Regions from separate parts of the Halomonas sp. ND22Bw genome, predicted to be linked through region 1. Evidence: predicted binding sites of a transcription regulator. Region 1 holds the regulator's gene; each other region holds the start of a gene.

Region 1 (7,254 bases):
GCGCGCTGGGTCGAGGCCCGCGACGGCGACAGCCTGATGAAGCTGGCGATCATGCTCGACGCTCATGCGGTGGCCGGCAATCCGGCACTGCTCGAGCGGGTGAGGGAGACGCTGTTCGAGGCGGCCTCCCGTGACGAGCTGCTGCTCTCCTACTTCGCCCGGCCGGTGATGCGCTTCTCCACGCCGCTGACCCTGTTCGGCTCGCTGAAGAAGCCCCAGCACGGCATCGACATCAAGAAGGGCGGCATCTTTCCCATCGTGCATGGCGTGCGGGTCATGGCGCTGGAGCGCGGCATCCTCGCCACCGGCACCCTGGATCGCCTCGATGCCCTGGCCGCCGACGGGCGGCTCGAGGAGCGCTTCGCCGAAGACCTGGGGGAGGCGCTGTCGCTGTTCACCCAGCTGCGCCTCGAGCAGCAGCTGGCGCGGCTGGAGGGCGACGGCGGCGACGAGAACGGCGAGCCGGACCGGGTCGTGGTCCAGTCGCTGTCGTCGCTGGAGCGTGACCTGCTGCGCGAGGCGCTGCACATCGTCAAGGACTTCAAGCAGCGGATTTCCCATCGTTATCACCTCGAATACACCTGAGGTGGCCGGCCGCCGCCTCGCGACACGACAAGGACATCGACATGCTCAAGACCCTGCGCCGCCTGGTCGACCGCCACCGCCACGCCCATGGCCAGTATGGCTGGCTGTTCCGCCCCTATACGGGGGAGGAGCTGGTGGCGCTGGCCGTGCAGTCGACCGGCGGCGACGTGCGCAGCGCCGAGCCGCTGGCGATCGCCGCGGTGCGCCTGCGCGGCGATCGGGTGCTGACCAGCGAGTCGCTGGAGCTGCGGCTGGCGCGCCCGGAAGGCGTGGACGCCGAGGTGCTGCGGCGTCACGGCCTGCGCGGCATCGATCTCGACGACGGCGTGACGCTCGACCAGGCCCTGGCGCGGCTGCTCGACTTCGTCGGCAATCGCCCGCTGGTCGGCTGGCGGCTGGATCGCGACCTGGCGTTGCTGAACCGCCCGCTGCGCGCCCGATTCGGCTTCGACCTGCCCAATGCCGGCATCGACCTGGTCCAGCGTTACCAGCGTTACCATCATCATTCGCGGCTCGAGGTGGCGCCGGCCTTCGAGCGGGTCGCCGCGCAGCTCGAGGTGCCGCTGATGGGGCGCCACAGCGTGCTGGGCACCGCCGTGACCACGGCCCTGATGCACCTGCGGCTGGACCGCGACGCGCTGCTCGAGCGCCGCAGCGGCTGAGCGCGCGCCACGTCGCCAGCCTGGCGGCAGGGTGGTAGGATAGGCGCCCTTTCCCTTTCCCCGATTGCCCTGGCAGCGCCCCGACCATGCAAGATGCCGTGACCTTCGATCCCCGTCCCGCCGATGAGGCCGCTTCGGCCGAGCCGTCGACCCCGTCCGCCGAGGCGCCCGACGCCAAGGCCAAGCGCGAGTTCAACAAGCTGCAGAAGCGTCTGCGGCGCCAGGTCGGCAACGCCATCATCGACTTCGACATGATCCGCGAGGGCGACAAGGTGATGGTGTGCCTGTCCGGCGGCAAGGACAGCTACACCATGCTGGAGATCCTGCGGAATCTGCAGCGCAACGCGCCGGTGAACTTCTCGCTGGTGGCGGTGAACCTCGACCAGAAGCAGCCCGGCTTCCCCGAGCATGTGCTGCCCGAGTACCTGGATGGGCTCGGCGTCGATTACCATATCCTCGAGCGCGACACCTACTCGGTGGTCAAGGAGAAGACCCCGGAAGGCAAGACCACCTGCGCGCTGTGCTCGCGGCTGCGCCGCGGCTCCCTCTATGGCTATGCCGAGGAGATCGGTGCCACCAAGATCGCGCTCGGTCATCATCGCGAGGACATCCTCGAGACGCTGTTCCTCAACATGTTCTTCGGCGGCAGCCTCAAGTCGATGCCGCCCAAGCTGCTCTCCGACGACGGCAAGAATATCGTCATCCGCCCGCTGGCCTACTGCCGCGAGGCCGACATCGCCGAGTTCTCGGAGCGCATGGCCTTCCCGATCATCCCCTGCAACCTGTGCGGCTCGCAGCCCAACCTGCAGCGCCAGGTGGTCAAGGAAATGCTGGCCGAGTGGGAGGCCAAGCATCCCGGCCGCCTGGAGAGCATGTTCAAGGCGGTGACCAACGTCGCCCCCTCGCAGCTGGCCGACCGCGAGCTGTTCGACTTCGCCGGTCTGGAGGAGAAGCAGGCGAAGATGCAGGCCGACCGCATCGATCTGCACCAGGAGCGATAAGCGGGAAGCTTGGAGCGCGGCACTTCGTGCCGGGAGAGGGAAGAACCCAACAAAGACCGCCCCCATGTGCTGCCGGCCATGGGGGCGGTGCGTTTTCCGGCTTCCCGCTCGCGGCGAAGGCGCGTCAGCGGCAGCCCTCTTCCTCGGCCAGCTCGGCCAGGGCGTCCAGGTCGAGGATGTTCACCTCGCGGCCGGAGACGGCCACCAGGCCCTGCTGCTGGAAGCGGCCCAGGATGCGGCTGACGGTTTCCACGGCCAGCCCCAGGTAGTTGCCGATGTCGGCCCGGGACATGGAGAGCCGGAAGCTGTAGGCGGAGTAGCCGCGGCGCCGGAAGCGGTCGGAGAGGCTGGCGAAGAAGGTGGCCAGCCGCTGGTCGGCGGTCTTGCGCGACAGCAGGCGCATCATGCGGCGGTCGTCGCGCATTTCCTTGCTCATGCTGCGGTAGAGCTGGGCGCGCAGCTCCGGCAGGCTTTCCGACAGGGCATCCAGGCGATCGAAGGGGATCTCGCACACGGTGGTGGTCTCGAGCGCGATGACCGAGCCGGGATAGGTCGACTCGTCGATGCCGTCCAGCCCCACCAGTTCGCTGGGCAGATAGAAGTTGGTCAGCTGATCCATGCCGCCGCCTTCGCTGGTGATCTGCTTGAGGCTGCCGGAGCGAACCGCATAGACGCTGGTGAAGGGGCTGCCCTGACGGAACAGCGACTCGCCCTTCTTGAGCGGCGGACGGCGGCGGATGATGGCATCGAACTGATCGATGTCCTCGAGTTCGAGGGCCAGGGGCAGGCACAGGGAACTCAGGCTGCAGGTCCGGCAGCGGGTCTCGTGCAGCAGTGAGCGGCGCCTGCCGGCTGCGATATCGGGCATGCTGTCCTCCTTGATCGGGGCTTGCCTCCCCCATTATGGCGGATAGCACCCGCCCGGGCATAGCATCCCTTAGCCGTGTCCTGTGCCCGAACGGCGGCAGCGCGACCAGTGCCCCGATGCGGTGGCCAGTCGCCCCTCATCCAGCGCCGCGGCATAGTCCTCGGCCGAGCCGGCGTTGCAGGCCACGGCGTCGGGCAGCCGCGAGATGGCACCGGGGCCAAGCCCCAGCCGGTCGCGGGCCTGCTCGCGTCGCGTCTGCGCCCGGGCGTCCTCCAGCGCGGCGCCGTGGCGGGCGTAGAACCCGCCTCCCAGCGACCGATAGCCGTTTCCGGCCAGGCGGTCCTCGATCCGAGCCAGCAGTGTCGCCGGCAGCGTCGACTCGCCTTCCTGCCAGGCGGGGTCCGGGCGCAGCGAGAGGCGTGGCGGCGTCATGGCCATCAGCGTGGCGAGCGCCGCGGCGGCCTCCTGCTCGGGCGTCGCCGGCGGCACGATCAGCACCAGGTTCAGCGAGTGCCAGCCCATGCGAACGGTCTCGTCGAGCAGCGGCTCGATGCGTGACTGCAGCCGCGTCAGGGCTTCCGGGCGGTCGGCCCTCGGCAGGCGCATGACCAGCTTCAGGCGGTTGAAGCCCAGTGCTTCCAGATGGCGCAGGGTGAGAAGATCCGTGGCACGGGGATCGAGTTCGACGGTGAAGTCGCGCCAATGTCCCGATTCGAAGGGAAAGCGCGAGGCCAGCCGATCGACCAGCCCGCTCATCCGCGACAGGCTCAGCCAGGGGGGCAGGCTGCCGCCCCAGTGCAGGGCCTCGAGCCGTCGATCGGGGGCGAGGCAGCGTCGCACCAGCACCATCTCGCGATCCAGTCGGGCCAGGTCGACTTCGAACGGGTCCATGCCCTTGGCGTGATCGACGCGCGCGTCGCCATCGTGGCGCAGCGGCAGGCGCAGATGCAGCGACAGGGGACGGGCGTCGGCGTTGCTGGCGGCCAGCGCCGCGGCGTAGTCGTCGGCGCCGAAGTCGGAAGGAGCGGTGACGGGCATGGCAGGATTCCGGGAGTGCATGCCATCAGGCTAGCGGTCGCGGAAGCGGGCGGTGTTGCGCTGGGTCAAGCGCGACGGCGAAAGCGGTTCAGTGCTGCCCGGCGTGACCGGCCTCATGGGGCATCGCGCCCGGCCACAGCCCCCACAGCTGCCACAGGGCGAAGCCGATGATCGTCAGTGCCGCCAGGGTGCGGGTGGCCGGGTGGCGGATCAGGCCGCCCAGCCGACGCGCGGCCAGGCCGGTGGCCAGCAGCGCCGGCAGGGTGCCGAGTCCGAAGGCGCCCATCAGCGCCGCGCCGCGCAGCGGATCGGCGCTGGCCAGGCTCCAGGTCAGCATCGAGTAGACCAGTCCGCAGGGCAGCCAGCCCCAGACGGCGCCCAGGGCCATCGCCTGGGGCACCGTCACGACCGGCATCAGTCGCCGTCCGAGGGGCTCCAGGCGGCGCCACAGGCGCTTGCCGAGGGCCTCCAGCCTCAGCAGCCCCTTCCACCAGTCGGCGATGTAGAGCGCCATCAGGATCAGCATCGTCGCGGCCAGCACCTGCAGCGCCAGGCGCACCCCGGGGGCCAGCCCGACCAGGGTGCCGAGCCCGGCGGCCAGGGCGCCCGCGAGCACGTAGCTGGCGATGCGCCCCAGGTTGTAGCCCAGCAGCAGGCCGCCGAGCCGGGCCGGATGGCGCAGGCTGGGCGGCACGGCGAAACTCAGGGCGCTCATGATGCCGCCGCACATGCCGATGCAGTGGGCGCCGCCGAGCAGGCCGAAGACGAAGGCCGCGGCCAGCGGTGGCAGGTCGAGTCCGGTGGGGTTCATCGGGCGTCCTTGTCGCTGTCCTTGTCCCGGGTTCGGTCACGGTCGGGGGCGGCGTTCGGCTCGCCCGCATCGTGCGCTGGGCCTGGCCCTTGCGGCGGGTCGTCATCGTCGAACAGGATGCGATGCGCCGGGCCTTCCAGGTCCTCGAACTGGTCGTGGCGCACGGCCCAGAAGAAGGCCCAGACGGCCAGGCCGAGCAGGATCAGCGACAGCGGTATCAGCAGGTAGAGAATGCTCATGATGCCTCCCGGGCGAGGGTATGCTCGGCGCGCCGCTGGCGGGCCAGCCTCAGGGCATTGGCGACCACCACCAGCGAACTCGCCGACATGCCCAGCGCCGCCAGCCAGGGGGGCACCCAGCCCAGCGCCGCCGGGGGCAGGGCCAGCAGGTTGTAGGCCAGCGCCCAGCCCAGGTTCTGGCGGATGATGCGCCGCGTGGCGCGGCCGACGTCGAGCGCTTCGACCAGCCGCCCGAGATGGGGGCCGAGCAGCACGGCGTCGGCCCGGGTGCGGGCCAGGTCGGTGGCCGCGTTCATGGCGAAGGCGATGTCGGCGCCGGCCAGCACCGGGATGTCGTTGATGCCGTCGCCGACCATGGCCACCCGCTGGCCCTCGGCCTGGCAGTCGCGCAGCCGAGCGAGCTTGTCCTCGGGGCTCGCGCCGGCGCGCCACTCGGCGATGCCCAGTCGCTCGGCCAGCGCCCGGGTGGGCCCCTCGGCGTCGCCGGACAGCAGTTCCACCGCGATGCCTCGCGCCGCCAGGGCGGCGACGGTGGCGGCGGCATCTTCCCGAGGCTGGTCGCCCAGGGCGAACCAGGCCCGTGGCTCGCCGTCCTCGGCCAGCAGCAGCCAGTGGCCGATCTCGGCACCGCTGTCCGGATTCGTCGGCACTCGGTCCGGGGCCGCGAAGTCGGGCCGGCCGAGCCGCCAGGGACGGCCGTCGATCTCGCCGGCGAGGCCCAGGCCGGGGCGGGCGGTGACGTTGCGGGCACTGATGCCGGCGCGGCGATGGGGGCGAAAGGCGCGGGCGATGGGATGCTCGGAATGGGCCTCCAGGGCCGCGGCCAGCGCGGTGAGACGCTCGGGGTCGTGTTCCGCCAGCGGCACGGTGCGCTCCAGCCGCATCTCGCCTTGGGTCAGGGTGCCGGTCTTGTCGAAGATCATCCGGTCGAGGCGCGGCAGGGTCTCCAGGGCGTCGGCACGGGTCAGCAGCACGCCGCGGCGGTAGAGCCTGCCGTGGGCGGCGGTCAGGGCGGTGGGCGTGGCCAGCGCCAGGGCGCAGGGACAGCTGACCACCAGCACCGAGAGGGTCACCCAGAAGGCCCGCTCGGGGTCGACGAATGACCAGACCCATCCGGTGGCGGCGGCGATCAGCAGCACCTGGATCACGAAGTGATGGGCCAGCCGGGCGGCCCGGCGCGCGACGGGCGGGCGTTCGGCGAAGGCGCGGTCGGTGAGGTCGAGCAGCCGCGCCGCCCGGGCATCCCGTCCGGCATGGGTCACCCGCACCGTCAGCGGGCTTTCGACGTTGTGGCTGCCGCCGGTCACGGTGTCGCCCACGCCGCGTGTCACCGGCAGCGCCTCGCCGGTGAGCATCGATTCGTCGAGGCTGGAGGCGCCCTGTTCGATCACGCCGTCGGCGGGCACGCCGTGGCCGGGCCTGACCAGCACCCGGTCGCCCGCGACCAGTTCGCTGGCGGGCAGGAGGCGCTCCTCGCCGTGCTCGCCGAGGCGGATCGCCGACAGCGGCAGGATCTCGGTCAGGGCGTTGCCGCGGCGCCCGCTGCGCCGCCGGGCGCGCACCTCCAGGAAACGGCCGAACAGCAGGAAGAAGGTGAACATGGCCGCGGAGTCGAAGTAGACGTCGCCATGGCCGACGAGCAGCGCCCAGGTGCTGGCGAGGTAGGCGCCGGCGATGGCCAGCGACACTGGCACGTCCATGCCCAGCTGTCGGTTGCGCAGGTCGCGCCGCGCTCCGGCGAAGAACGGCTGGGCCGAGTAGAGCACCACCGGCGTGGTCAGGGCGAAGGCCAGCCAGTGGAAGAGGGTATCGAAGTCGGCGCCCAGGCCGCCGTCGCCGGCCACGTAGAAGGGGATCGAGAACATCGCCACCTGCATCATGCCGACCCCGGCGACGATCAGCCTGCGCACCTGGCGGCGTTCCTCGCGCTGCAGGCGTCGTTGGGCCTCGTCGGGCTCATAGGGCTGGGCCGGGTAGCCGATGGCGGCCAGTTCGGCGAGCAGCCGCGAGAAGGCGATGCGCTGCGGGTCCCAGGCGACGCGGACGCGGT
Region 2 (7,254 bases), on a different contig from region 1:
CATCGAGATCGTGCCGGCGCTGCTCTACACCCTGCTGATCAGCCGGGTGCCGCGCAGCCCGCGCTGGCTGATCCTGCATCGCGGCGACACCCAGGGCGCCCGCGAGGTGCTGCTGCGCCTCGACCCCGCCGCCGACGTCGACGCCCAGATCGCCGAGATCCAGGCCGCCGAGGACAGCGAGGAGCGCGCCCACGCCGGCTTCTTCTCCGGCCGCTACCGGCTGCCGATCCTGCTGGCCTTCCTGATCGCCTTCTTCAACCAGCTCTCGGGCATCAACTTCATCATCTACTATGCCCCGCGGGTGCTCGAGGCCGCCGAGCTCGGCGCCAACACCGCCCTGCTATCCACCGCCGGCATCGGTCTGGTCAACCTGGTGTTCACCATGCTCGGCATGGCGCTGATCGATCGCCTGGGTCGGCGTACCCTGCTCTACATCGGCTCGGCCGGCTATCTGGTCTCGCTGGTGCTGATCTCGCGCGCCTTCTTCAGCGGCGAGCTCGGCGGGCTGGACGTGCCGCTGCTGCTGGGCCTGTTCATCGCCGCCCACGCCATGAGCCAGGGGGCGATCATCTGGGTGTTCATCTCCGAGGTGTTCCCCAACCACGTGCGCGCCCGCGGCCAGTCGTTCGGCAGCTCGGTGCACTGGGTGTGCGCGGCGCTGATCGCGCTGCTGATGCCGTGGGTGCTCGGCACCTTCAGCGGCGGCCCGGTGTTCGCCTTCTTCGCCGTGATGATGGCGCTGCAGCTGGTGTTCGTGATGTTCCTGATGCCGGAGACCAAGGGCGTCTCCCTCGAGGAGCTGCAGAAGCGCCTGGTGCGCGAACCGCAGGGCAAGCGCGAGGCCTCGAGCGCCGCCGCCCAGCGCGCCTGAGACGACGCAGCCTCCCCGCCGTCGAGCAGGCGGCCCGGCAAAAGAAAACCGCCCGCGCCTTTCGGCGCGGGCGGTCTCGTTTCAGGGCGTGTAACGCCTCAGCTCTGGAACACCAGGCGGTCGCCCTCGGCCTCGACGCGAATGACATCGCCCGGCGAGAACGCCCCGGCCAGCAGGTCCTGGGCCAGCGGATTCTCGAGGCGGTTCTGGATCGCCCGCTTCAGCGGCCGCGCGCCGAACACCGGATCGAAGCCGACCTCGGCCAGCTGCGCCATGGCCGCGTCGGAGACCTCGAGCGACAGGTCGTGCTCGGCCAGCCGCCCGCGCAGGCGCTCGAGCTGGATGGCGGCGATGGCCTGGATCTGCTCCTGACGCAGGGCGTGGAACACCACCACCTCGTCGATGCGGTTGATCAGCTCGGGGCGGAAGTGGGTGCCGACCACGTCCATCACCGCGGACTTCATCTGCGCGTAGCCGCTGTCGTCGCCGCCCATGCCCTGGATGATCTCGGAGCCGAGGTTGGAGGTCATCACGATCACGGTGTTGCGGAAGTCCACCGTGCGGCCCTGGCCGTCGGTCAGGCGACCGTCCTCGAGCACCTGCAGCAGGATGTTGAAGACGTCGGCGTGGGCCTTCTCGACCTCGTCGAGCAGCAGCACCGAGTAGGGCTTGCGGCGCACCGCCTCGGTCAGGTAGCCGCCCTCCTCGTAGCCGACGTAGCCGGGGGGCGCGCCGATCAGCCGGGCCACGGAGTGCTTCTCCATGAACTCGGACATGTCGATGCGCACCATGGCTTCCTCGGTGTCGAACAGGAAACCGGCCAGCGACTTGCACAGCTCGGTCTTGCCCACCCCGGTCGGGCCGAGGAACAGGAAGGAGCCGTTGGGGCGGTTCGGGTCGGCGAGCCCGGCCCGGGAGCGGCGCACGGCGTTGGCCACCGCAGTCACCGCCTCGTCCTGGCCGATGACCCGCTCGTGCAGCGCCTCCTCCATGCGCAGCAGCTTGTCGCGCTCGCCCTCGAGCATCTTGGACACCGGAATGCCGGTCCAGCGCGACACCACCTCGGCGATCTCCTCCTCGGTGACGTTGGAGCGCAGCAGCTGGTGCTTGGCGGTATCGGCCTCGGCGTCACTGGACTCGGCGATCTTCTGCTCGAGCTCGGGAATCACCCCGTACTGCAGCTCGGACATCCGCCCCAGGTCGCCCTGACGGCGCGCCTGCTCGAGGTCGATGCGGGCCCGGTCGAGCTCGTCCTTGAACTGGGCCGCGCCCTGGATGCTGGCCTTCTCGGCCTTCCAGATCTCGTCGAGATCGGCGTACTCGCGCTCGAGCTCCTCGATCTGCTCCTCGAGGCTGTCGAGGCGCTTCCTGGAGGCCTCGTCGGTCTCCTTCTTGAGGTGTTCACGCTCCATCTTGAGCTGGATCAGCCGGCGGTCGAGGCGGTCCATCTCCTCGGGCTTGGAGTCGAGCTCCATGCGGATCCGCGAGCAGGCCTCATCGATCAGGTCGATGGCCTTGTCCGGAAGCTGGCGGTCGGTGATGTAGCGGGTCGACAGCTTGGCCGCGGCGATGATGGCGCCGTCGGTGATATCGACGCCGTGGTGCACCTCGTAGCGCTCCTTGAGGCCGCGCAGGATGGCCACGGTGTCTTCCTCGCTCGGCTCGTCGACCAGCACCTTCTGGAAGCGGCGCTCCAGGGCGGCGTCCTTCTCGATGTGCTGACGGTACTCGTCGAGGGTGGTGGCGCCCACGCAGTGCAGCTCGCCGCGCGCCAGCGCCGGCTTGAGCATGTTGCCGGCGTCCATGGCGCCCTCGGCCTTGCCGGCACCGACCATGGTGTGCAGCTCGTCGATGAACAGGATGATCCGGCCCTCCTCCTGGGCCAGCTCCTTGAGCACCGCCTTGAGACGCTCCTCGAACTCGCCGCGGAACTTGGCCCCGGCCAGCAGCGCGCCCATGTCCAGCGACAGCACGCGCTTGTCCTTGAGGCCCTCGGGCACCTCGCCGTCGACGATGCGCTGGGCCAGGCCCTCGACGATGGCGGTCTTGCCGACGCCGGGCTCGCCGATCAGCACCGGGTTGTTCTTGGTCCGGCGCTGCAGCACCTGCACGGTGCGGCGGATCTCGTCGTCGCGGCCGATCACCGGGTCGAGCTTGCCGCTGGACGCCCGCTCGGTGAGGTCCAGGGTGTACTTCTCCAGCGCCTCGCGGCTCTCCTCGGCGTTGGGATCACTGACCTTCTCGCCGCCGCGCACGCTGTCGATGGCGGTCTCCAGCGCCTTGCGGCTCACACCCGCCTGGCCGAGCAGCTTGCTCACCGCATGGCGCATCTCCAGCGCGGCCAGCAGCACCAGCTCGCTGGCGATGTACTGGTCGCCGCGCTTCTGGGCCTCGCGGTCGGTGAGGTTGAACAGCTTCATCAAGTCGCGGGACGGCTGCACCTCACCGTCGAAATCGCCGACCTTGGGCAGGTCGTCGAGATGGCCGACCAGGCCGTCGCGCAGCCTGGCGGCGTCGCCGCCGGCCTTCTGCACCAGCGCCTTGACGCCAGTATCGCTGGCATCGAGCAGCGCCAGCAGCAGGTGGCCGGGCTCGAGCTGGTTATGACCGTGGCCCACGGCCAGCGACTGGGCATCGGCCACGGCGTTCTGCAGCTTGGCGGTGAACTTGTCGATTCGCATAGCGTTTCCTCCGTCGGGGTAGCGGCGCGATTCGGACGCGCCGCCTGTCCCAATGTCATGAGTCTTGACATCTTAAGTGGCGTCAGGATGGCCGGCTTTCAAGTCGGCCGCCGGAGGAAACGCCGGAGGGTTGATATGGGTCAAGCCCGCGCCCGCGAGGCGTCGGTGCCGGCCAGCATCGTGTCGATTCAGGACACCGCCCAGGCGATCAATCCGATGCCCAGCAGGATCACACCCCATCGCGCCAGTAACACGAGGACCCGCGTATCGTGGTCCACATCGCTCGATGCGGAGGCGGAGGACGTCGCCGCCTCCTCGGGAACCGACGCGTCCTGCGCCAAGGCGACGTAGTCCGGTATGGCCTCATCCCACTGATCGAACAGAGCGGCATCGCAAGGCGCCAGCTGGTCGCGAAGCACCTCTTCGCCGCCTTCGGGCTTGTGCAGCACGGCGGCACCGGCATCGTGGACGACCCACAGACCGTCGAGGTCACCGCTGATGCCATCGGGCCCCACGGAAAACCGTTCCCAGACTTGTGCCAGTCGCTTGGCATGCTTTTCCAGCGGCGTCCGGACCGGTTTGTCCGTGACCAACGAGCAGCGCACCCGCATGGCCCCCTCGTCCGGCGTCTCGACCAGCGCGGAATGCGCAAAGAACGACAGCGCAGTTTGATCGAGCATGAACTCCGAGCCGATCAGACCGATATGAGTCACGCCGTTGTAGAGACAATCCCGACACAGCTTGAACAGCGAGAAGGCATGGACCTCGAACTCGTGTGTCGCGCCTCCCGATTCGAGCATTCGCTCGACGCTGGCCCGATCGCATGCGGCTATCGCAAACGGCGTGTCCGGCTCATCGTGCTGAATGTACGGCAAGCGGCATCCGGTATCGGGGTGCACCATCACCGGCACGAAGACCTCCCTATCCCGCCAATGTCGCAACAAGCCAAGCAGGTCACCGTCTTCAAGCATCCCCGTCAGCTCATCGAAGGGGTTATCCAGTTGCTGAGATTCCAAGATATGCGTCCTTTCCCTTGAACGTTTCCTACGCCTCGCACCACCCGCATCACGCACGACCCGACATCGGGCACGGCGTTACAAGGAGGCGGGGCGCTCCAGCGCCTCGACGATCATCGACAGCTGCCGCACCACCTTGGTGCCGGTATCCTCATCCCCGCCGGCTCGCAGGCGTCGCCGGAACTCGGCGCAGATGCCTTCCCAGCGCTCTCGCTCCTCGTCGCTCAGTCTGCCGCGCAACGCCTTGAGCTTGAGTAGGTTCTCCTCGGCTCCCTGGGTCAGCAGCTGGGCCTCGCCGAGGTAGTGATCGTCGATCAACGCCTCGACTTCGGCCTCGCTCATCGCCGGCGAGAGGCCTTCGACCAGCTTGTTCATGTTCCGGTAGCTGCCCTGGAGCCGGAAGACCGGTTCCTCGCGATAGGCATCGTCCTGGGCACAGGCCTCGATGTAGGCCTGATTGATCCGCATCACGACATCGCGCACGTGATACATGCGCGTGATGAGTTCGACGATGTCCTGTCGCTCGGCGGCACTGTAGTCATGCTCGAAGTCGCTGCTCGCCACCTCCTTGCCCTGGGCGAGATCCATGAAGAGATAGACATCGCCCATGCCGTGGTTGACCAGCGGTGCGAGCAGAGGATGCGCCGCGAGACTGTTCTCGATGTACGACATGGCGAACAGCTCTTGGGTGCCGCTCAGCACATCGCCGAGATTGTAGATATCGGCGCGGTTGGCCAGCATGTCGGGCACCCTGAAGGTCTCTCCCTGCTCGGTATAGGGATTGCCCGCCATCACCACGCCGAAACGCTTGCCCCGCAGGTCGTAGGTCCGCGACTGGCCCCGCCAGACGCCATCGATGCGGCGACTGCCGTCACACAGCGAGATGAACTTCTGCAGGAACTCGGGATGGGTGTGCTGGATATCATCGAGGTAGAGCATGACGTTGTTGCCCATTTCCAGCGCCAGGTTGAGCTTCTCCAGCTCGGCCCGGGCGGTGGAATGGGGCGCCTGCTCGGGATCCAGCGCGATCACGTCATGCCCAAGGCTCGGGCAGTTGATCTTCATGAACACCAGCCCGAGACGATGCGCCACATACTCCATCAGCGTGGTCTTGCCGTAGCCGGGCGGCGAGATGAGCATCAGCATGCCCATCAGATCGCTGCGTCGGGCATCCCCCACCGTTCCCATCTGCTTGGCCAGGTTGTCGCCGATGAGCGGCAGATAGCTCTCGGTGATCAGCTGGTTGCGCACGAAGGAGGTGAGCGGCTTGGGCTGGTATTCCTCGAGTCTCAAGTGGCCACGCTGGCGCTCGAGCAGCTCGTGACGCAAGGCCTGAAGGCGCTCCCAACCCGGCACCACCTCATGATGATGCCGATGGAGACGATGCTCGAAATCGTCGAGCTGTAACTTCAGGTAGCGCTGTTCGATGCGGGGATGATCGCCCAGCAGGCCCTCGACCTCGACCGACAGTCGAACGTCCCGCTCTTCCCAGCGGATACGCTCATCGGCCTCCACGATGGCCATGGCCTCGGGCAGATAATGGCGCTCGTGGCTGGCGGCCGCCTTGTCATGCCAGGCCTCGAGCCAGCGCTGGATGGTCAGCCAGCGCTCCACCGGACGTGCCGCCAGGGCGGTTCGCAGGCGCTCGAACTCGGGCCGATGCGAATCCCTGCCGAGCGCCTCCTGGAAGGCCCTGGCCATGCGCATGCCATAGCCACTGGCCTCGAATGCCTCGCCTTCGGCGGCCAGCTGCTCGACCAGATAGCCGGCCGCCGCCTCGATGTCGGCTTCCTCCATCGCCCAGGCCTCGACCAGGGCAAACCGCGCCAGCGAGGCCCGAACCCCGGCGACCAGATCATCCTTCAGCCGGTCGGAGCCCATCGAGCGCGCGAGGATGCCCGCACTGATGCATTGGGCATGCAGCACGTCGGCCGTGAGTGCGCCCTCCGCCCCTGACCAGCTTTCCCGCTCCAGCCACCAGGCCACGGCCAGGGCACGCGCCCAGGGGCCATGACGCAATCCGCCGGCGGCCTTCCTGACGGGCTGCAGGGCGCCCAGGATCCGTGCCGCATCATGATCGTGCACGCCCTTCTCGTAGCCCTCCCGATAGCGGGACGACGCGAAGTCCGTCATCCGCTGCTGCAGGGTCTCGGTATCGGCCACGTTGAGTCCGGCGTCTCCGTGCTCGATGAGGAAGCGATAGGCCAGGTATTCCCCGCGATAGACGCTCGGCGATTCCGAGGGCAGCGTCTGCCCCCACCATGCGCGCAGCGCCTCGAGTTCGTCGGACTCGACGGGCTCCTGGAACTGGGTGCCGGTCAGATGCCACCAGAGACGCTCGTTGCGGGGCAGCATGGTCAGTTCCAGCGCCTGGCGATTGACCGTGAAGCGATGGCGCGGCCCCAGCCGGACCACCTGACCGCCGTCCTCGAACATCTCGGCCTTGTCGCGTACCCCGCGCAGCGCCGCATCCCGGATGGCGGCCAGCCGGGAATCACGGTCGTCCGCCTCCAGCCCAGCCTGCATCTCGCGCAGCCGATCGATCAGCTCGCGCGCCTTGAGCACCATGGCATCCCCGGCGAAGAAGGCCTGCAGCTCCGACTCGTCGTCGAAGCCCTCGCCCCGTCGCTCGAGCCCGCCGAGGATGCGGTCCAGCGCCTGGGTCAGGGAATCCACACGCTGCTGG
Region 3 (7,254 bases), on a different contig from region 1:
GGACCACGCTGTTCGTCGCCGAACTGGCGGTGCACCTGGCGAAGGTGCGCCACCGCCTGGGGCATCCCGCCGAGGAAGTGCGCGGTCTGATCGAGCAGGCGCTCGAGCAGGCACGCGGCGACGGCAACCTGCACCAGCAGCTGTGCGCCCTGGAAGCCTGGCTGACGATGGTCGATCCGGAGGATGAGGACGCGCGCATGGCCTTCCGGGGCCTGCTGGGCGAGGTCAGTCACAGCGATGCCCCGGTGCTGGTGCGCTGGCGGACCCTGCTCGACAAGCGGCTGCCGCATACCGCCGACCTGGAGGACTGACGGCGCACACGCCTGAGGTGCCATGGAAGAAGCAAAACGCCCGGCGAGGCTCGAGAGACGAGCGTCGCCGGGCGTTTTGTGTCGTGCGGGAGGTCGTGTGAGAGAGCCTGTGGAAGCGCGAGGCGTCGAGGCTCAGGTGGCGACTTCCAGCGCGGCGATTCGCGCCAGCGCCTGATCGCGGTGGTCGCCGCACAGTTCGCGGTCGTAATCGAAGCGGGCGCAGACCGCTGGCCGCTCGGGCCGGCCGAACAGCCGGCACAGGTTGTCATCGTCGAGCTGGGCGCAGCGCACCCCGGCGGGCTTGCCGTCCGGCATGCCGGGGATCGGCGAGCTGATCGACGGCGCGATGCAGCAGGCGCCGCAGCCGGGACGGCAGCCGCCGGCGTCCTGTTCTTCGCTCATGGCCGGGCGCGAGCTCACGCCTCGGCCTCCGCCAGCGCCCCCTTGTCGATGCCCTCGAAGGCCTGCACGCGGGTGGCGCGGCCGGTCTCGCGGGCGATCTCGCCGGCCAGCCAGGCGGCGATATGTTCCACCGTGGTCGGCGTCGGCATCGGGATGCAGCGCTCCCGCGGCAGGGTCAGGGCGAAACGCCCCTGTTCGGCCGTGTAGCGGGTGGTCAGGCGGCCGGTGAAGGCGGCATCCAGGCCCTCGACCACGTCGGCCTCGTCCACCAGGTAGCGATCCGCGAGGCGTTCGGCCCACTCGGTCTCGAGCGCCGGGCACCGCTCGCCGTCCTGCCACACGTGCAGCCGCGAGCGGTGGCCGTGGGCGATGCGCTGGCAGTTGCCGGCGTGGCGCTTGAGGCCGTGGCTGTAGGTGTAGGCGGCGCCGTCGATGGCCTCGTCGGTCAGCGTCAGGCGGATCGCCTCGACCCGGGCCGGCGGCTGGCGGCTGAGCGAGGCCGACAGGTGCTCGGCCAGGCGCTCGGCGGTGATGGCCGGCCAGGGCAGCAGGGCGAAAGCCTGGCGCGGGCCGCGGACCTCGAACGGGTAGGGCGACTCGGCGCGCACGCACAGGCCCTCGGCGCACTCATGGACGCTGACGCCGGACGCCTCGGTGGGCACCAGCAGAGTGTGATCGGGGCCCTGGTCGATGCGCGACTTGATCCACGGCTTGACCTCGCCGAAGTCGAACAGCATGCCGTCCTCGCCGAGCTCGCCGTCGAGTTCGGCGTCGACCCGCCAGCTGGCGCCGATCAGCCCGCGTTCGGGGCACCACAGCGAGGCGTCGAGATGGGTGAGGCGGTTGACGAACAGCGTCATCAGTCGATTCCCGTGATCTTGTGGGTCTGCAGCGAGAGCCGCCACTGGGGATGGCTCAGGCAGTAGGCCACGGTCTCGGCCGTGACGTCACCGCCGCCGACCGCCGCGGTGTCCATCGGCTGCAGGAAGAAGTGATGGAAGTCCAGGGCGGTGAAGCGCTCGGGCGGGGCGTCGCTCTGCGGGTAGACCAGCTTGAGCTCGTCGCCGGAGGTCTGGGCCAGCACGCTCTCGCCCTTGGGGCTGACGCACAGCCAGTCGATGCCCGGCGGGGCCGGCAGGGTGCCGTTGGTCTCCACGGCGACGTCGAAGCCGCGCTCGTGCATGGCGGCGATCAGCGCCTCGTCGAGCTGCAGCAGCGGCTCGCCGCCGGTGAAGATCACCTGGGGCGTGGCGGTGCCCGGGGCATCCGGCCACAGCGCGGTCAGGTGATCGACCAGGGCCTCGGCATCATGGAAGCGTCCGCCGTGCTGGCCGTCGGTGCCGCGGATGTCGGTATCGCAGAAGCGGCAGGCCGCGGCGGCGCGATCGGCCTCGCGGCCGGACCACAGATTGCAGCCGCTGAAGCGGCAGAACACGCTGGCGCGGCCGGCCTGGCCGCCTTCGCCCTGCAGCGAGTAGAAGGCTTCCTTGACGCTATACATGGTCGGTCCCTTCGGCGGCGGCATCGGGCCGCTGAGAAGAGGCGGCGGCATCGGGCCGCTGTGAAGAGGTGGCCGCTTCGTCGCCGGTGGTGTCATAGGCGATGGGGTCGATGGCGCCGTTGGCGGCGAAGGCCGCCAGCCGTTCCCGGCAGCTGCCGCAGCGCCCGCAGGCCAGGGCTTCACCACGGTAGCAGGTCCAGGTCTTGCCGTAGTCCAGCCCCATGGCCAGGCCCTCGGCGAGGATCTCGCCCTTGTCGGTGCGCAGATAGGGCGCATGCAGGGTCACCGGCTCGAAGTTGGCGATGCCGGCGACGTCGTTCATGGCCTCGACGAATTCGGGGCGGCAGTCCGGGTAGAGCACGTGATCGCCGCCATGGGCGCCGTAGTCGACCCGGTCGGCGCCGATGTTGACCGCCTTGGCGATCGCCAGCGACAGCAGGATCATGTTGCGGTTGGGGACCACGGTGGCCTTGAGGTTGGCCTCGGCGTAGTCGGCGTCGGGCAGCGCCTGGCTGGCGTCGGTGAGCGCCGAGGCGTCGATCAGGCCATGGATGGCGGTGATGTCGACCACCTGGTGGGGCACGCCCAGCTCGCGGCAGACCTCGCGGGCGACCTCGAGCTCGCGGGCATGACGCTGGCCGTAGTCGAAGGACAGGGCGTGGACCTCGCGGCCTTCGCGCAGGGCGCGATGCAGCACGGTAAAGGAGTCCATGCCACCGGAGTAGATCACCACGGTGGCCGGTGCGGCGGATTCTGACATGGGATACCTGTGGGGCGGAGAATTTGTCTGCCCGGCGCGCGTCACGGGCGCGGCGGGACCTTGGCCGGGGTCCGGTCCGGCAGGGGCGCACAGTGTACTTGACCAACGGGACAGGCGCCAAGGACGCTGATCCATGTCATTCAGCGTGGACAGGCGACGTTGCTAGACTTCGCCCCTTTGCCACCGGTGATGTGAGCCTCATGGAAGCCCCCGAACTGCTGTCGCCCGCCGGCACCGTCAAGAACATGCGCTACGCCTTCGCCTACGGCGCCGATGCGGTCTATGCCGGCCTGCCGCGCTACTCGCTGCGCGTGCGCAACAACGATTTCAGGATCGACAACCTGCACGAGGGCATCGCCTATGCCCACGAGCGGGGCAAGGCGTTCTATGTGGCCTCCAACATCGCGCCGCACAACAGCAAACTCAGGACCTACCTGCGCGACATGGAGCCGGTGATCGAGGCCGGCCCCGACGCCCTGATCATGTCGGATCCCGGGCTGATCATGATGATCCGCGAGCGCTGGCCCGATCAGGTGATCCACCTGTCGGTGCAGTCCAACGTCGTCAACTATGCGGCGGCGAGGTTCTGGCAGCAGCAGGGCATCCGCCGCGTCATCCTGTCCCGCGAGCTGTCGCTGGAGGAGATCGGCCAGATCCGCGCCGAGTGCCCCGACCTCGAGATCGAGACCTTCGTGCACGGCGCGCTGTGCATCGCCTACTCCGGGCGCTGCCTGCTCTCCGGATACTTCAACCGCCGCGACCCGAACCAGGGCACCTGCACCAACGCCTGTCGCTGGAAGTACCACACCGTGGCGGCCGCCGAGGACGAGACCGGCGACCTGGTGCCGGCCCACGCCGCCAGCGGCATCTGGGCCCCGCGTCAGGACGGCGGCATGATCGCCTCCGCCGGCGGCAGGGAGGGCCAGGACACGCTGTCGGCGTTGATCGAGGACCGCTCGCGGCCGGGCGAGCCGATGCCGATGTACGAGGACGAGCACGGCACCTACATCATGAACTCCAAGGACCTGCGCGCCGTCCAGCACGTCCCGAGGCTCGCCGAGATGGGCGTGACCTCGCTGAAGATCGAGGGACGCACCAAGTCGCCCTACTACGTGGCGCGCACGGCCCAGGTCTATCGCCGCGCCATCGACGACGCCATGGCCGGTCGGCCCTTCGACATGCGCCTGATGGACGAGCTCGAGAACCTGGCCAACCGCGGCTACACGGAAGGCTTCTATCGCCGCCATGTCCACGACGAGTATCAGAATTACGAGCTCGGCCATTCGGTGGGCGTGCACCAGCAGTTCGTCGGCGAGGTGCTGGGCTACGATCCCGATCGCGGGGTGCTGGATATCGACGTCAAGAACCGCTTCGAGGTCGGTGACGGCATGGAGCTGATGCTGCCCGGCGGCAACCGTCGCTTCGCCCTCGAACGCATCGAGAACAAGCGCGGCGAAGCGGTGGGCGTGGCCCCGGGATCGGGCCACGTGGTGCGCATCCCGGTGCCGGGCGAGGCCATCGCGCCGGAACGCATCGAGTTCGCCCTGCTGATGCGCGACCTCGCCTGAGGCCGTGCCGGGCTGGACACCACCCGGGACCTTCGGTGAAGCTGACACGGCAGCACAGGCCCACAGCACAAGGAATCGGCATGGCCACCATCGAACATCGCGCCATTCTCGAGGCGCCGCCCGAGCGTGTCTTCGCCCTGCTCGAGCGGGTCGAGGACTTCGTCGACTATTCGGACCTGATCGAGCGCATCGAGCCGCTGGGCGAGGGGCGTTATCGCTGGCACGTGCACGCGGTGCGCATGGACTGGACCTTCGAGGTGGCGATCACCGAGCATCAGCCGCCCGAGGTGCTGGCCTGGGAATCGCTCAGCGGGGTGTGGAACCGAGGCCGCTATCGGCTCACGCCGGTGCCCGAAGGCACCGAGGTGGCGCTGACCCTGGAGTACGAGATTCATAACCGGCTGGTCGAAAAGGCGGTCAAGCGCGCGGTGACACCGTTGGTCAATCGCGTCAGCCAGCAGATTCTCGACCGCGTCGCGGCCAGACTATAGCGTGATCCGAAAGCGGGAACGCCGCCCATCCGGGCGGCGTTCTCGTTTGGTGGCGTCGCTTTGTTCCAGGCACTTTCCGGCGCTGTCTGCTCAGCCCTTGCGCAGCGAGGCATTGAGATGGTCGACCACCTCGGCCCAGTCGGCGTCGGCTTCGAGCGCCTCGCGCAGGAACTCCGCCTGGCCTTCGTTCCAGCAGGGCGCGTCGGGCAGTTCCACGTTCTCGGGCAGCGGCGAGTGGCGCTCGATGAAGCGCTGGATGGCCGCCGGCTCCGAGGCCAGGCCGAGCTGTTCGAAGAGTTCGCTGAACGGATGATCGGGATGTTCCATGACAGGGCACCTGTGCGGGCGGACGTGTGTCTCCACTCTAGCCGTTCGGGCCCCGTCATGGCGATGGTGCGGTCGAGGCGTCTTCAACGCTCGCTCCTCCGTTCCGCCTCAGGGGGCGGCACGCTCGCCGACCAGCGGGGTCAGGAAGCGCCGGCGCCGTTCCTCATCGGGGAGCGGCTGGGCCAGCAGGTGGACCAGCTTGGCCACGGCGGCTTCCGGCGTCATGTCGTCGCCGGACAGCACGCCGGCATCGGACAGCGCCTGACCGGCGGCGTAGTGGCCGATGGCCACCGCCCCGTGGGGGCACTGGCTGATGGCGGCGAGCAGCTTGCCCTCGCCGACGGCCTGGGCCAGTACGCCGGCCAGGCGCGGATCGTCGGGCACGTTGCCGCCGCCCCAGACCTCCAGCAGCGCGCCCTTGACGCGATCGTCCAGCAGCCAGGTCTCGAGCTGCCAGGCGGCGAGCCCCGGCCACAGCACGATGCGCGGCACCGCGCCGGCGGCCAGCGGCGCATAGTCGGGCAGTTCGAAGCGTGGCGCGCCGCGCTGGGCACGCTCCAGGCCGCGGCCGGGGTAGAGCACGGCGTCGTCGTCGACCCATTCGCCGAGCGGCGGGTGGTTGGGGCTGACGAAGGCGTCGGCCTCGCGAGCCTGCCACTTGCGGCTGCGTGCGCCGCGCAGCAGGCGGCCGGCGAAGCAGATCGCCACCTCCTGCAGCCGCGGATCGGCGGCGAAGCGCAGCGCCGCCTCGACGTTGGTCAGCGCATCGCTGCCGGGCGCTTCCAGCGGCTGCATGGCGCCGGTGATCACCACCGGGCGGTCCAGCCCTTGCAGCTGATAGGCCAGGCTGGCGGCGGTCCAGGCCAGCGTATCGGTGCCGTGGATCACCACGATGCCGGCATGATCGGCGTAGTGTTCGGCGATCAGCCCGGCCAGGCGCTGCCAGTCCGCGGGGGTGGCGGCGCTCGAGTCGATGGGCGTCGGCGTGGCGATGAGTCGGAAGTCGGCCAGTCCGGCCTGGCGCGCCGGGGGCAGGGTCGCCAGGGCGCGCCGCAGGCGCGACTCGATGTCGTGGCCGGGGATCAGTCCGTCGGGACTGTCCACCATGCCGAACGTGCCACCGGTGTAGATCACCAGCAGGGAAGAAGCGGTTGACGTCATGGGAGCTCCAGGCGGAAGACGCCCACCATGATAGGGCGCCGGCGCCGGCAGACAAGAGGGTCTGGGGCGGGGCGGGATCAGCGCACCACGAGGTGGCCGGTCTCTTCGCTGGCCAGGCGACGATCGCGCCCGGCCAGCAGGGCGAAGACCATGGCGGCGGCAGTCACGGCCGTCAACGCCAGGGTGATGCCAGGCAGCCCCAGGTCTAGCTCGAGCATCACGCCGATGCCCAGCGGGCCCAGCGAGGCCAGGGCGTAGCCCACGCCCTGCACCATGCCGGAGAGCTTGCCGGCCAGTCGGGCATCCGCGGTGCGCAGCACGATGAGCGACAGCGCCAGGCTGAAGCCGCCGCCCTGGCCGAAGCCGAGCAGCGCCACGCCGGCCCAGCGCCACTCGATCGGCCCCTGCAGCAGTACCCAGAAACCGCCGGCGATCAGGCTCAGCACCAGCATCAGCGCCGGTCGCTGGTCGCGGCCGAGGCGGGCCAGCCAGGGGGCCGACAGCGCCGCGCCCAGCTGCAGCATCACCGAGGCGCCGGTCATCCAGCCGGCCTCGGCATCGTCGTAGCCGCGTTCCACCAGCAGGGTCGGCAGCCAGCCGAAGACGATGTAGGCCAGCGAGGACTGACAGCCCATGTAGAGGGTGACCTGCCAGGCCAGTGGCTGGCGCAGCAGCGCGCCGGTATCGCCGCGGGCCGAGGTTTGCGTCCGCGGTGGCGGGGATGCCGGCATCA

Evidence for each region. The regulator FNR, encoded in region 1, switches genes on or off when oxygen is low (the NO sensors DNR and NnrR bind a similar motif). The targets are predictions, from matches to a motif close to TTGATNTANATCAA.
Region 2: a site for FNR is predicted at 3,683-3,696, ahead of clpB (ATP-dependent chaperone ClpB). Genes of this name have one in related genera too.
Region 3: a site for FNR is predicted at 3,101-3,114, ahead of yegQ (tRNA 5-hydroxyuridine modification protein YegQ). Genes of this name have one in related genera too.

What each region holds. Positions count from the first base shown of each region.
Region 1 is NZ_PXWD01000002.1:327,476-334,729, forward strand. It holds gene CVH10_RS04350 (putative nucleotidyltransferase substrate binding domain-containing protein) at 1-585, shown strand, start outside; gene CVH10_RS04355 (DNA polymerase III subunit epsilon) at 627-1,247, shown strand; gene ttcA (tRNA 2-thiocytidine(32) synthetase TtcA) at 1,334-2,248, shown strand; gene fnr (fumarate/nitrate reduction transcriptional regulator Fnr) at 2,373-3,116, opposite strand; gene CVH10_RS04370 (hypothetical protein) at 3,186-4,154, opposite strand; gene CVH10_RS04375 (sulfite exporter TauE/SafE family protein) at 4,243-4,965, opposite strand; gene ccoS (cbb3-type cytochrome oxidase assembly protein CcoS) at 4,962-5,204, opposite strand; gene CVH10_RS04385 (heavy metal translocating P-type ATPase) at 5,201-7,254, opposite strand, start outside.
Region 2 is NZ_PXWD01000010.1:7,187-14,440, forward strand. It holds gene CVH10_RS12850 (sugar porter family MFS transporter) at 1-871, shown strand, start outside; gene clpB (ATP-dependent chaperone ClpB) at 970-3,552, opposite strand; gene CVH10_RS12860 (hypothetical protein) at 3,741-4,568, opposite strand; gene CVH10_RS12865 (DNA repair ATPase) at 4,647-7,254, opposite strand, start outside.
Region 3 is NZ_PXWD01000001.1:395,392-402,645, reverse strand. It holds gene CVH10_RS01940 (AAA family ATPase) at 1-311, shown strand, start outside; gene CVH10_RS01935 (YkgJ family cysteine cluster protein) at 444-713, opposite strand; gene CVH10_RS01930 (6-carboxytetrahydropterin synthase) at 728-1,573, opposite strand; gene queE (7-carboxy-7-deazaguanine synthase) at 1,573-2,214, opposite strand; gene queC (7-cyano-7-deazaguanine synthase QueC) at 2,207-2,974, opposite strand; gene yegQ (tRNA 5-hydroxyuridine modification protein YegQ) at 3,175-4,542, shown strand; gene CVH10_RS01910 (SRPBCC family protein) at 4,623-5,033, shown strand; gene CVH10_RS01905 (DUF2789 domain-containing protein) at 5,124-5,360, opposite strand; gene CVH10_RS01900 (asparaginase) at 5,469-6,521, opposite strand; gene CVH10_RS01895 (MFS transporter) at 6,599-7,254, opposite strand, start outside.